One region of the Methylibium sp. Pch-M genome, then DNA from elsewhere that is predicted to be linked to it. Evidence: predicted binding sites of a transcription regulator. Region 1 holds the regulator's gene; the other holds the start of a gene.

The links. Region 1 encodes FliA, which starts transcription of late flagellar genes. Its sites were predicted from a motif close to CTAAAGTTTNNNNNNNNNNNGCCGNTA; they were not measured.
Region 2: the regulator FliA is predicted to act here: its motif matches at 3,229-3,255, upstream of motA (flagellar motor stator protein MotA).

What each region holds. Positions count from the first base shown of each region.
Region 1 covers NZ_CP029606.1:1,070,973-1,076,909, forward strand. Annotated here, with positions in the region: gene flhA (flagellar biosynthesis protein FlhA) at 1-132, shown strand, start outside; gene flhF (flagellar biosynthesis protein FlhF) at 170-1,735, shown strand; gene C1M51_RS05055 (flagellar biosynthesis protein) at 1,767-2,666, shown strand; gene C1M51_RS05060 (RNA polymerase sigma factor FliA) at 2,717-3,430, shown strand; gene C1M51_RS05065 (methyl-accepting chemotaxis protein) at 3,462-4,814, shown strand; gene C1M51_RS05070 (DUF6607 family protein) at 4,936-5,937, shown strand, end outside.
Region 2 covers NZ_CP029606.1:2,994,960-3,000,896, forward strand. Annotated here, with positions in the region: gene C1M51_RS14455 (hypothetical protein) at 1-85, shown strand, start outside; gene C1M51_RS14460 (protein phosphatase CheZ) at 105-740, opposite strand; gene cheY (chemotaxis response regulator CheY) at 751-1,146, opposite strand; gene motB (flagellar motor protein MotB) at 1,214-2,176, opposite strand; gene motA (flagellar motor stator protein MotA) at 2,307-3,167, opposite strand; gene C1M51_RS14480 (trans-aconitate 2-methyltransferase) at 3,370-4,263, opposite strand; gene flhC (flagellar transcriptional regulator FlhC) at 4,333-4,869, opposite strand; gene flhD (flagellar transcriptional regulator FlhD) at 4,931-5,254, opposite strand; gene C1M51_RS14495 (flagellin) at 5,809-5,937, shown strand, end outside.

The DNA.
Region 1 (5,937 bases):
CCCGATGCGATCCGCGTGCCCATCGCCCGTTTGCTCAAGCGCGCCGCGCCGCGGCTGCGCGTGCTCTCGCACAGCGAGATCCCCGACACCCATTCGATCCGCATCGGCTCGATCATCGGCGCCGCCGCTTGATCCGCCCCCCTGACAGACCCCGACCCAGAGGCTCCGCATGAACGTCCAACGCTTCACAGGCCGTACCTCGCGCGACGCGATGACCAAGATGCGCCAGACCCTCGGCGACGACGCCGTGGTGCTGTCGACCAAGCCCTGCCCCGAAGGCATCGAGATGCTGGCGATGGCACCGGGCGCGCTGGCCGCGGTCGAGCGTCAGGCCGCCGTGCAGCAGCAGGCCGCCGCGGTGCAGCCGGCGCCCGCCAAGCCCGCGAAGCCGGTCAAGACCGCCAAGGGGGGCCGCTCCACGACGGCCGACGATGTGCAGCAGGACGTGGAACAACTGTCGATGAGCACGCTGTCCTTCCAGGACTACGTGCGCGACCGCATGCTGAAGAAGCGCGAGGCCGCGCTGCGCGGCGAAGCGCTGCGCGAGGAACGCACCGAGCCGACCCTCAACGTCGCCCCGATGGCGCCGGCCCGTGCCGCCGCCCAGGCGACGCTGTACGCCCAGGATCTGGACGACGACGATGCGGTCGACGCGGCGGTCGACGCCGTGCAGCACCGCGTCGCCAGCCAGCAGGCCGCCGCCGTGCCGGTGCTGCGCGAGCAGGTGGTCTACGGTCGCCAGGCCCAGCCCGCCGCCGCCAGCCAGCCGGCGCTGCGCGAGGCCCAGGCCGACGCCGCGATGCTGAGCGAGCTGCGCTCGATGAAGGGCCTGATCGAGGAACGCTTCGGCGCGCTGGCCTTCATGGAGAAGCTGCAGCGCGAGCCCGGCCAGGCCAAGCTGACCCAGAAGCTGCTCGAGTGCGGCTTCTCGCCGGTGCTGATCCGCAAGCTGGTGGCCGGCATGACGGCCGACGTCGGCGACGAGCAGGCCTGGGCCGCCAGCGTGCTGGAGCGCAACCTGATGACCGGCGAGCGCGAGCTGCCGATCGAGGACCAGGGCGGCGTGTTCGCGATGATCGGCGCCACCGGCGTCGGCAAGACCACCTCGACCGCCAAGCTGGCCGCCGCCTTCGCCACCCGGCACGGCGCGTCCAACCTCGGCCTGATCACCCTCGACGCCTACCGTCTTGGCGCCCACGAACAGCTGCGCGCCTACGGCCGCATCCTCGGCGTGCCGGTCCACACCGCGCACGACCGCACCGCGCTGGAAGACCTGCTGGAGCTGCTGTCGGCCAAGAAGATGGTGCTGATCGACACCGCCGGCGTCGCCCAGCGCGACACCCGCACGCGCGAACTGCTCGACATGCTGGCGCACCCTTCGATCAACAAGCTGCTGGTGGTCAACACCGCCGTGCAGGGCGAGACCATCGACGACGTGATGACGTCCTACCGTGCCGCCGCCTGCAAGGGCATCGTGCTGTCGAAGCTGGACGAGGCCGTGAAGCTGGCGCCGGCGCTCGACGCCGTGATCCGCCACAAGCAGAAGATCGTCGCGGTGGCCAATGGCCAACGCGTGCCCGAGGACTGGCATCGCCTGTCGGGTCAGGCCCTGGTGCACCGCGCGCTGCGCGCCACCGGCAGCCCGGCCTACAACTTCGACGCCAGCGAGATGAACCTGGTGTTCGCCACGCCGCAGATGACGGAACGCCGCCCCGTGCCGGCCGGCCGCGCCTGAGCTCCCCGATCCCGACGACCCCGCTGCCGCCATGTCCGCCGACCTGCCCCGCCGCGCCTGCCGCCCCGCCACCGACAGCTGGTACAACCAGCTCGACGACCTGCCGACCCACCCCGCACCGGTCGACCAGGCCCAGGGCCTGCGCCGCCTGTTCGTGAGCCGCACGATGCGCTGCATCCCGGTGGTGTCCAACCCGAAGATCGCCTTCGGCGGCGCGCTGCTGGAGCGCCTGTGCAGCGCCTACGCCGAGCAGGGTCTGCGCACCCTGGTGGTCGACGCCGGCGAGAACGCCCGTGCGCCGGCCGAACTGGCCAGCTTCGACCTCGCCGAGGGCGTGGAAGTGCTGAGCCCGCACGTGAGCTACCTCGCCGCCGGCGGCCTGACGCTGCGCTTCGTGGATGCGAGCGGCTCGACCTCCGGCTTCCTCGACGCCATTTCCGAAGCCGCTCCCGACATCGATGTGCTGCTGGTGCATGCCAGCGCCACCGAACTGGCCCGCCTGTTCGCGCGTCGCGTTCAGGAGCTGCAGGCTGCCACCGTGCGCCCCATCGTGCTGTGCGACGAACAGCCCGACAGCGTCACGCACGCCTATGCGGCCATCAAGCTGCTGGCGACGCGTGCCGCCTTGCTGACGCACGACCTCCTGTTCAGCGCCCCGCCCGATTCGCCGCGCGCTGCCAAGGTGGCCGAACGCATGGCGCGCTGCGCCGACGACTTCCTGGGGGCCACGCTGCACGACTGGGTGGCCGTCGACCCGACCGAGGCGCCCACCGACGGCCCGAGCCTGCGGCTGAAGCGCCTGGCGCGTGAACAGCTCGCCTGCGCACTGCCGCACACCGTGAGCGACAGCGTGTTCGGCGCACTGGCCGGCGAGATCGGCGCACGCTCCGCGCTGCCGTCGCTGGGCTCGCGCCTGCCGCGGTCGCGCTGAATCCCCGATCGAAGACCGAACGAACCGCCGAACACCGCCTGGAGCCCGACATGTACACCGCCACCGGTCGCCTCGAAACGAACGCCATGATCAAGCAGTACAGCCCGCTGGTGCGTCGTCTTGCGCACCAGATGATCGCCAAGCTGCCGGCCAACGTGGAGATCGACGACCTGATCCAGGTCGGCCTGATCGGCCTCACCGACGCGATGTCACGCTTCGACAGTGCGCAGGGCGTGCAGTTCGAGACCTTCGCCACCCAGCGCATCCGTGGCGCGATGCTCGACGAGCTGCGCGGCAGCGACTGGATGAGCCGCGGCAACCGCAAGCAGCAGCGCGAGATCGAGATCGCGGTGCACAAGCTGCAGCAGCAGCTCGGCCGCGCGCCGGCGGAGAGCGAGATCGCCAAGCAGATGGGCCTGTCGCTCGCCGACTACCAGGAGCTGCTGGGCAAGGTGCGCGGCACGCAGCTCGTCTATCTGGAGGACATGTCCGGCGACGATGGCGACAACGACTTCCTCGATCGCCACGTGGCCGACGAGAACGAGAACCCGGTGGCCCTGCTGCAGGACCATCGCATGCGCCTCGCGCTGATCGAGGCCATCAAGACCCTGCCCGAGCGCGAGCAGTTCGTGATGGGGATGTACTACGAGCAGGACATGAACCTCAAGGAGATCGCCGCGGTGCTGGGCGTGACCGAATCGCGCGTCTGCCAGCTGCACAGCCAGTCGATCGCGCGGCTGCGCGCCAAGCTGCGCGACCACTGAACCCCAAAGAAGAAACGAGCACGAGACAACCATGCTGAGCCTGTTCAAGAAGACCCCAAGCGCGGCCGCGGCCGCCGACCCGGCCCCCGTCGCGGCGCCAGCTCCCGACCTGCGCCAGGCGGTGCAGAGCATCGCCCAGGCGGCCTCCCGTCTCGGCCGTGACGCGGCCGAGGTGCGCGGCCTGATCGAAGACAGCAACCAGGTCAACCAGCGCCAGGTCCAGGCGCTGCAGACGCTCGGCAGCCAGCTGGGCGAGGTGCAGCGCGCGCAAGGGGGCATCGGCACCACCACCACCGAGAGCCTGAAGGCCGTGGAGCGCGCACGCGCCGCGGTGGAGCAGGTGGGTACCGAGGTGGGCGGCATCGTCGACACGCTGCGCCAGGTGGCGGCAGCGGCCGGACAGATCACGCAGATCGCGCTGCAGACGCGCCTGGTGGCGTTCAACGCCTCGGTCGAGGCCGGCCGGGCCGGCGAGGCCGGACGCGGCTTCGGTGTCGTGGCCGACGCGGTGAAGGACCTGTCGGCCAAGGTCGAGGCCTCGTCGAAGCAGATCATGAGCACCGTGGCCGAGCTCGACCAGCGCGTCGGCGCGCTGGCGCGCGAGATCCAGTTGCGCGAGGGTGAGGCGCCGCAAGGCGCCTTCCACCGGGCGCTGGCCGAGGTGCAGGGCGGGGTCGGCAGCATCAGTGCCGCGGCGGTGCAGAGCCGCACGATCTGCGACGGCCTGAACGAGCAGATGGCCGCGATCGACCGCGAGATGCAGCGCTCCAGCCAGACGCTGGGCAGTGCCACGGCGCGCAGCGAAGCCTTCCTGAAGGTCAGCGAGAACATGATCGAGGTGGTGGCCGACTGCGGCATCGACACCGACGACACGCCCTACATCCGCGGCGTCCAGGAGGCCGCCTCGCAGATCAGCAAGCTGCTGGAGGACGCGCTGCGCACCCACACCATCGCCGTCGCCGACCTGTTCGACGAGAACTACCAGCCCGTGCCCGGCACCAACCCGGCCCAGCACACCACGCGCTTCGTCGCGCTGGCCGACCGGCTGTTCCCGCAGGTGCAGGAGCGCCTGCTGACGCTGAACCAGAAGGTCGTCTACTGCATCGCGGTCGACCGCAACGGCTACGTCGCCACCCACAACCGCCAGTACTGCAACCCGCAACGCAGCAACGACCCGGTGTGGAACACCGCGAACAGCCGCTACCGCCGCATCTTCAACGACCGCACCGGCCTCGCGTCGGCGCGCAACACCCGGCCCTTCCTGCTGCAGACCTACCGGCGCGACATGGGCGGCGGCAACTTCGTGCTGATGAAGGAAGCCGCGGCACCGATCACCGTCAACGGTCGCCACTGGGGCGGCGTGCGGCTGGCCTTCCAGTTCTGAGCCCGACCCGATCGACGCAGGACGGCGCCCCGGGGCGCCGTTTTTCATGGGCGAGCGCCAAGCCCGGACATTCGGCAGGTGCATTGCGGCCGGCAGCGCGAACGCGCACAGAATGCGCCGCATGAAGAAGTCCCCCGCACTGCTGTGCCTGCTTGCGCTGCTGGCCCTGCCCTGGGCCGCTGCGGCCTACACCGAGGCGACTCCGGCCGCCGCACCCAGCCAGTTCATCTTCGCCTGGCCGCTCGGCGAGGCGACCCTGAAGCCGCGCGGCGCGAGCACGCGCGGCGTGCCGGTCGAGCTCGACACCGCGGCCAGCGAGGCCTGGAAGCGGCTGCGCGAGCCCGGTCTCAGCGCGCGCGAGCGCGACCGCCGCGCCATCCTCGCGATGGCCGGTCCCTACCGCGTGAGCTTCGACTTCCTCGAGGTGCTGCGCTTCGATCCCGCGCTGAAGCCGGACGCGCCCTACCAGAGCTGGGGCACCGAGCAGGTGTTCGTGTCCGAGGACCGCGGCGACTTCATCGCACTGCAGCACATCCTGGTGATGCGGGTGCAGATGCAGGACGGCCAGGTCAGCGAGCCCATCGTCGTGCGGCACTGGCGGCAGGAGTGGCGCTACGAGGCCGACAGCCTGCTCGCCTACGAAGGCCGCAACACCTGGGTGCGCCGGCCGGTACCGGCCGGTGAACGCAGTGGCAGCTGGGTGCAGAGCGTGCTGCAGGTCGACGACTCGCCGCGCTACGCGGCGCGCGGGCGCTGGCAGCACGGCGACAGCTTCTCCACCTGGATCAGCGACGAGACCTGGCGCCCGCTGCCGCGGCGCGAGTTCAGCGTGCGCAGCGACTACCAGGTGCTGGTCGGCAGCAACCGCCACACCATCACGCCCGGCGGCTGGGTGCAGGAGGAGAACAACCTGAAGCTCGCGCTCGGCGACGGCGGACGGCCACGCGCGACGCTGCCCTATCTGGCGCGCGAGTACGGCGTGGCGCGCTACGAGCGCATCACCGGCCACGACTTCAGCGCCGGCCAGACCTACTTCGAACGCACCGAGCCGTTCTGGGCCGAGGTGCGCGCCGCCTGGCGCCGCATCGGCAGCGCCCAGCCGCGCTTCGCGCTGCGCGCGCCG
Region 2 (5,937 bases), 1.9 Mb from region 1:
GGTGCGCTCGGCTTACCGTCCGAGCCGGGTGATCCGGCCGCTGCCTTCGCGTTCGCTGCTCCGCACGGCCAGCCGCAGCCACTGAGGCGCCGGCCGTCGCCGGATCAGAATCCCAGGCTGGCCAGCAGGTCGTCGACCTCGCCCTGGTTCTGCACCACGTCGGTCCGCCCCTCCGGGTTGACCACCGGGCCGTTGAGGATGGTGTTCTCGACCACCTTCTGCGCCTGTTCGGGTGGTGCCGCCTGCACCAGCAGCTTCACCAGGCTGTCTTCCAGATCGCTCGCCAGCGACACGACCTTGGCCACCACCTGCCCGGTGAGGTCGTGGAAGTCCTGCGCCATCATGATGTCGGTCAGGTCGGCGTCGATGCGCGCGGTGGCGGCCTCGACATCGCTGACGAAGTTCATCACCGAGCCCGAGGCCACGGCCTTCACCGGATCGGCGACGATGGCGGCGGCGATGCGGCGCGTCTCGGCGGCGATGCGGGTGTGTTCCATCTTGGCCTGATCGACCGAGTTCAGCACCTTGTTGGCCGCTGCCGCCGTCTTCTCGGCGATGTAGTTGAGGCGGCTGCGCGCGTCGGGCAGGCCTTCGGCCGCCTGCTGCAGTTTGGGCGTGACGCCGAGCTGCGCGAGAGTGTCGTGCAACTGGCGCGTGATCGCTCCGAGCTGCTGGAACACCTCGGGCGAGGTGCTGGGCGTCGGCGGATGGGCCAGCAAGGCCGTGTCGTCCATCTTCATGGGCTGTCCTTCAGGCCGTGGCCGCCAGTTTCTGCATGATCTTCTGGACTTTCTCCTCCAGCGTCGCCTTCGTGAAGGGCTTGACGATGTAGCCGGCCGCTCCCGTCTGTGCGGCCAGCACGATGTCTTCCTTGCGCGCCTCGGCCGTCACCATCAGCACGGGGATGTGCTTGAGGCTGTCGTCGGCCTTGACGGCCTTGAGCAGGTCGAAGCCGTTCATGTTGGGCATGTTGATGTCGCTGACCACGAAGTCGTACTTCGAGGTCTTCATCATCTGCAGCGCCACGGCGCCATCCTCGGCCTCGTCGGCGTTGACGTAGCCGATCTCCTTGAGCAGGCCGCGCACGATGCGGCGCATGGTCGAGAAGTCGTCGACGATCAGGAATTTGAGGTCGGGGGTGCTCATGGTCAGGGTCCTCGCGCGCTATCGGTTCATGCTGCCCTGGGGCGGGCCATGCGGTGTTCTGTACGGGTTATCGGGTGTCGGCCCGCGGACTTGAGGCCGATTCGGCAAGTGCCGTCGCGACTTCCAGGGCCGGCGGCTGCACCTCGGTGTCCGCACTGCCGTGGAAGCGGTCCTCGGCCTCCCGGTTCATCACGATGATGCTGATGCGCCGGTTCACCGGGTTGAGCGGCTGCTCGCGGTCGAACAGGCTGCTGGCGGCCAGGCCCTGCACGCGCAGCACCTTCTCGTCGGCCAATCCGCCGGCGATGAGCTCGCGGCGCGATGCGTTGGCGCGGTCGGCCGACAACTCCCAGTTGCTGTAGCCGCTGGCGCCGGCGCTGAAGGCCGCCGTGTCGGTGTGGCCTTCCAGCGTCAGCTTGTTGGGCACTTCGGCCAGCACCCCGCCGATGGTGCGAAGCAACTCGCGCATGTAGGGCTGCACGACGGCGGAGCCGGTCGCGAACATCGGTCGGTTCTGCTCGTCGACGATCTGGATGCGCAGGCCGTCGGTCGTCATGTCGAAGCGGATCTGGGCCTTCAGCTCGTTGAAGCGCGGATCGTTGGCGAGTTTCGATTCGACACGCCCCTTCAGCATCTTCAGGCTCTCCGCCTCGGCGGAGGCCTGCTGCGCGCGCGTGGCCTTCAGCGCCTGCAGCGTGTAGCTCTTGCGCTCGGCTTCGACGTCGCCGCGCTTCACCTGGCCGGTGCTGCGCGTGAGGTCCTGCCCACCGCCCTTGACGACGCTCGACGAGTCTCCGGACCCGGAGCCGCCCATCATCGAGACCTTGATCGGATTGTTGAAGTAGTCCTGGATGCCCTTGCGGTCGCCCTCGGTGGTCGAGCCGAGCAGCCACATCAGCAGGAAGAAGGCCATCATCGCCGTCACGAAGTCGGCGTAGGCGATCTTCCACGCGCCACCGTGCGCGGCATGGCCGCCCTTCTTGATCTTCTTGACGATGATCGGCTGCAGCTTCTTCGCGTCACCGGCCATCACATGCCCCCACGTCGCCGAGTACGGCTCCTGCCCCCATGGGCCACGAAGGGGCCCTGAGTGGCCCCTGGGGCGCGGTCCGCCTGGGGAGCGGCCCGGCGGCGGACCGACCGCGCTTCGGTCAGGTTGCTCACTTCTTGCCCTTCACGTGGCCTTCGAGTTCGCTGAAAGACGGCCGCTCGGTCGAGTACAGCGTCTTGCGGCCGAACTCCACCGCGATCGCCGGGGCGTAGCCCTGCATGCTCGCGAGCAGCGTGGTCTTGATGCACTGCAGTTCCTTGGAGCCCTCATCGTTCTTCTGCTCGAGCAGGCCGCCGAGCGGTTCGACCACCGCATACGCCAGCAGGATGCCCAGGAAGGTGCCGACCAGCGCCGAGCCGATCATGCCGCCCAGCACCGCCGGCGGCTGGCCGACCGAGCCCATGGTGTTCACGACGCCCAGCACCGCCGCGACGATGCCGAAGGCGGGCAGCGCGCCGGCCAGGCGGCCGATGGCGGCCGCGGGCGCGTGCGCCTCGTGGTGGTGGGTCTCGATCTCGCTGTCCATCAGCGACTCGATCTCGTGCGGGTTGAGGTTGCCCGACACCATCATGCGCAGGTAGTCGGTGACGAACTCCACCACGTGGTGGTCGGAGCCGACCGTCGCGTACTTCTTGAACAGCGGCGAATTGTGCGGGTCCTCGACGTCCTTCTCGATCGCCATCAGGCCTTCCTTGCGGGCCTTCTGCAGGATGTCGTAGAGCAGCGCCATCAACTCCATGTAGCGCGCCTTGGTGTACTTGGAGCCCTTCAGCAGCGTCGGGATCGCCTTCAGCACCGCCTTCAGCGTCTTGGGCTGGTTGGCGACCACGAAGGCGCCGGCCGCGCCACCGCCGATGGCCATCATCTCGGTCGGGATCGCATGCAGGATGACCTGCATGTTCCCGCCGTGGATGGCGTAGGCGCCGAAGATGCAGCCCAGCGCGACGACGTAGCCGATGATGACGAACATGGTGAGCGGTCCGGTTGAGATGCCGCGAGCCCGAGGCCCTGCGGAGGGTTCTGTCCTTGCTTATCGGCCCGGTGTCACCGGACTTGAGGCGTGCGGTCGGTGACAGAACGTGACGGACCGCCCGACGCGCTGCCGGCCGGCCGAACGGCAGGCCAGCCGGAGGCAAGGCGGAGCGGGGCGCGAAACGCGCCGGCTCAAGCCCTTATCGGCGCCTGGAGCGGGAACTTGGGCGCCGTGCGGGCGCGGCGTCGGGCGCCGTTGCGCCGCCCGCGGCGGTGAAGGGCGCGCGGTAGAGCCAGAGCGGCCGGCCGTCGGGGCACTGCAGCCGGGCCTGCGGCTCCAGGGCCAGCGCCGGGAACTCCAGGCTGGCGAGCCAGGCGCCGTCGGCCAGTTCCGCGCGCGCCTTGGCCACCGCGCGCGGCAGGCTTTCCGGGCGCTGGAACAGATAGACCATGGCGCAGGGGCGCCAGTCCGCGGCCCACATGTCACCGCGGCGGACTGCGGCGCTGACCGGCGCACCGCCGTGCCGCAACCGGGCCGCCAGCGCCAGCGGCCAGCTCCATTCGACGCCCAACAGCCGGGCCTGCGGGTAGGCGCGGCGCAGCGCCGCGAGTCCGGCACCGAGTCCGCAGCCCGCGTCGAGCACGGTTGCGCCCGGCGGCAGCGGCACGCGCTCGGCCAGGCGGTCGAGTGCGCCGGCCGGTGTCGGGAACAGCGGTGCGTCGCGCCAGGCCTGGAGCGGATAGGCGAGCAGCAGCAGGGCCAGCGGCAGCAGCCAGGCCCAGCCGGGCAGTCCGCTCGCGGCGCCGCTGGCCAGCAGCGACACCGGAAACCCGGCCGCAACGATCAGGCTGCGCATGCGGGTGCCGCTCAGGCTGCCAAGGGCCAGGCCGGTGGCCGAAGCGCAGGCGATCGCCAGCCAGAGCGGTGCGGGTGTCGAGCGCAGCAGCAGGAAGAGCGCCCAGGCGACGGCCCAGCCCAGCAAGGCGGGCAGGGGCCAGAGGCGTTGCAATGCGGGCCCGCGGCGGGTGACGCTCGGGGCCGCCGGGTCGGGCCGCGCAGCGGTGACCGGCGGGACGGGCAGGGCAGATGACATCGAGGGCGTCCCGGAAGGGGGCCGCGGGAGGAGGGGCGGGCGCCGTGGGTGGCCGCCGGCGGGTGGGGATCAGTGCAGTTGCAGGGCGCCCGCCGCCTTGCCCTTGCCGGCGCGCGCCGGCGGGTTGCACAGGCCGCAGGTGAAGTGCTTGCCGATCTCGTGCGGGTGCGTGACGAAATGCCCACCGCACTTCGAGCACTCGGTCATGGTCAGCATGCCGTTGTCCACGAACTTCACCAGGCGCCAGGCGCGGGTGACGGACAGCAGCGCTTCCAGGCCCTGGGCTTCGGTCTGCTCGAGGTAGAGGCGGTAGGCCTTGATCACGGTGTCGATCTCGTCGAGCGCCGCGACCTTGTTCAGGTACTCGTGGATGTTCAGGAACAGGCTGGCGTGGATGTTCGGCTGCCAGGTCATGAACCAGTCGGTGGAGAAGGGCAACTGGCCCTTGCTCGGCGACTTGCCCGCCACTTCCTTGTACAGGCGCAGCAGGCGCTCGTACGACAGGTCGGTCTCCGACTCCAGCACCTGCAGGCGCGCACCGAGCTGGATCAGCGTCACGGCACGTTCGATCTGCTTGGCTTCGGTGAGGATGCTCTTGTTGCGCATGGTGTCTGTCTCGCAGTGGTCGTCAGAGGGTGGCTCGGTATCCCGCGCCGGGTGTCGTTGGTCAGGCCGCCTCTTGATGGCGGCCCGCCATCAGGATGTTGGCGTGCAGGCGGCTGACGCTGTCGTTGGCGGCGCCCTTGCCGTGGTTGGTCAGCAGGCTCCACACCATCTCGTCGTCGACGCGCATGCGGCACAGCAGCGTGTTGCCGGAGGCGATCTTCATCATCTGCGCCGGGCTCAGCAGGCCGATCAGGTCGGCCGTCTCTTCCGAGATGCCGAGGCGGAACAGGGCTTGGTCGCGGTCGGCGCGGATCAGGCTCTGCGCCAGCATCAGGTAGGACAGATTGGCTTCGCGAATCTCGATCAGGATCTGTTCGGTGTTCATCAGGGTGCTCCTTGTGCGGTGGCCGGTCGTCTTTCGCTGGTGCAGCGGGTGTTCGTTTCAGCGTGAAATGGATTGTGAAGATCGGAGATGCACAGGAACATCAGCCCAGTTCTGTGGTTCGGGTCTCGCTTCTTCGACCGCCCGTGTCAGGCAACTTCCTACACGCCCCAGTAGGCGGCGGGTCGCTGCGGCCGCTCAAGTGGCGGCGGGAGATGCCGATGACAGCCGTGGTGAGGAGGAAAGTGCTCTTCCCGGCCAGGCTGACAGGAAACCCGCAGCCCTCAAGTTGCCAGGACGGGCTCCGATAACCCCCACAACGGGACCAAGCGATCGGTTCCGGGGTCCGGAGTAGGCGACCGATGTTTCGTAGAGGGCACAACCATTCCGCCCCTCCCACGAGATCTGAGGATGACGTACGCCGGGCGCAGCAGGCCCTCGAAACCCGCTGTCGGAGATCGAGGGTTAGTTCACGGTGATGAGGCTCCAGGGCCGAGCCACCGAGGCAATGCCGGCGCTGCCGGAGAGTCATTTCAACCGTTCAGGAGATTCAGATCATGGCTATGTCAGTCAACACCAACATCGTTTCGCTCAATGCGCAACGCAACCTCGGCACTTCGCAGTCGTCGCTGGCGACGTCCATGCAGCGCCTGTCTTCCGGCCTGCGCGTCAACAGCGCGAAGGAC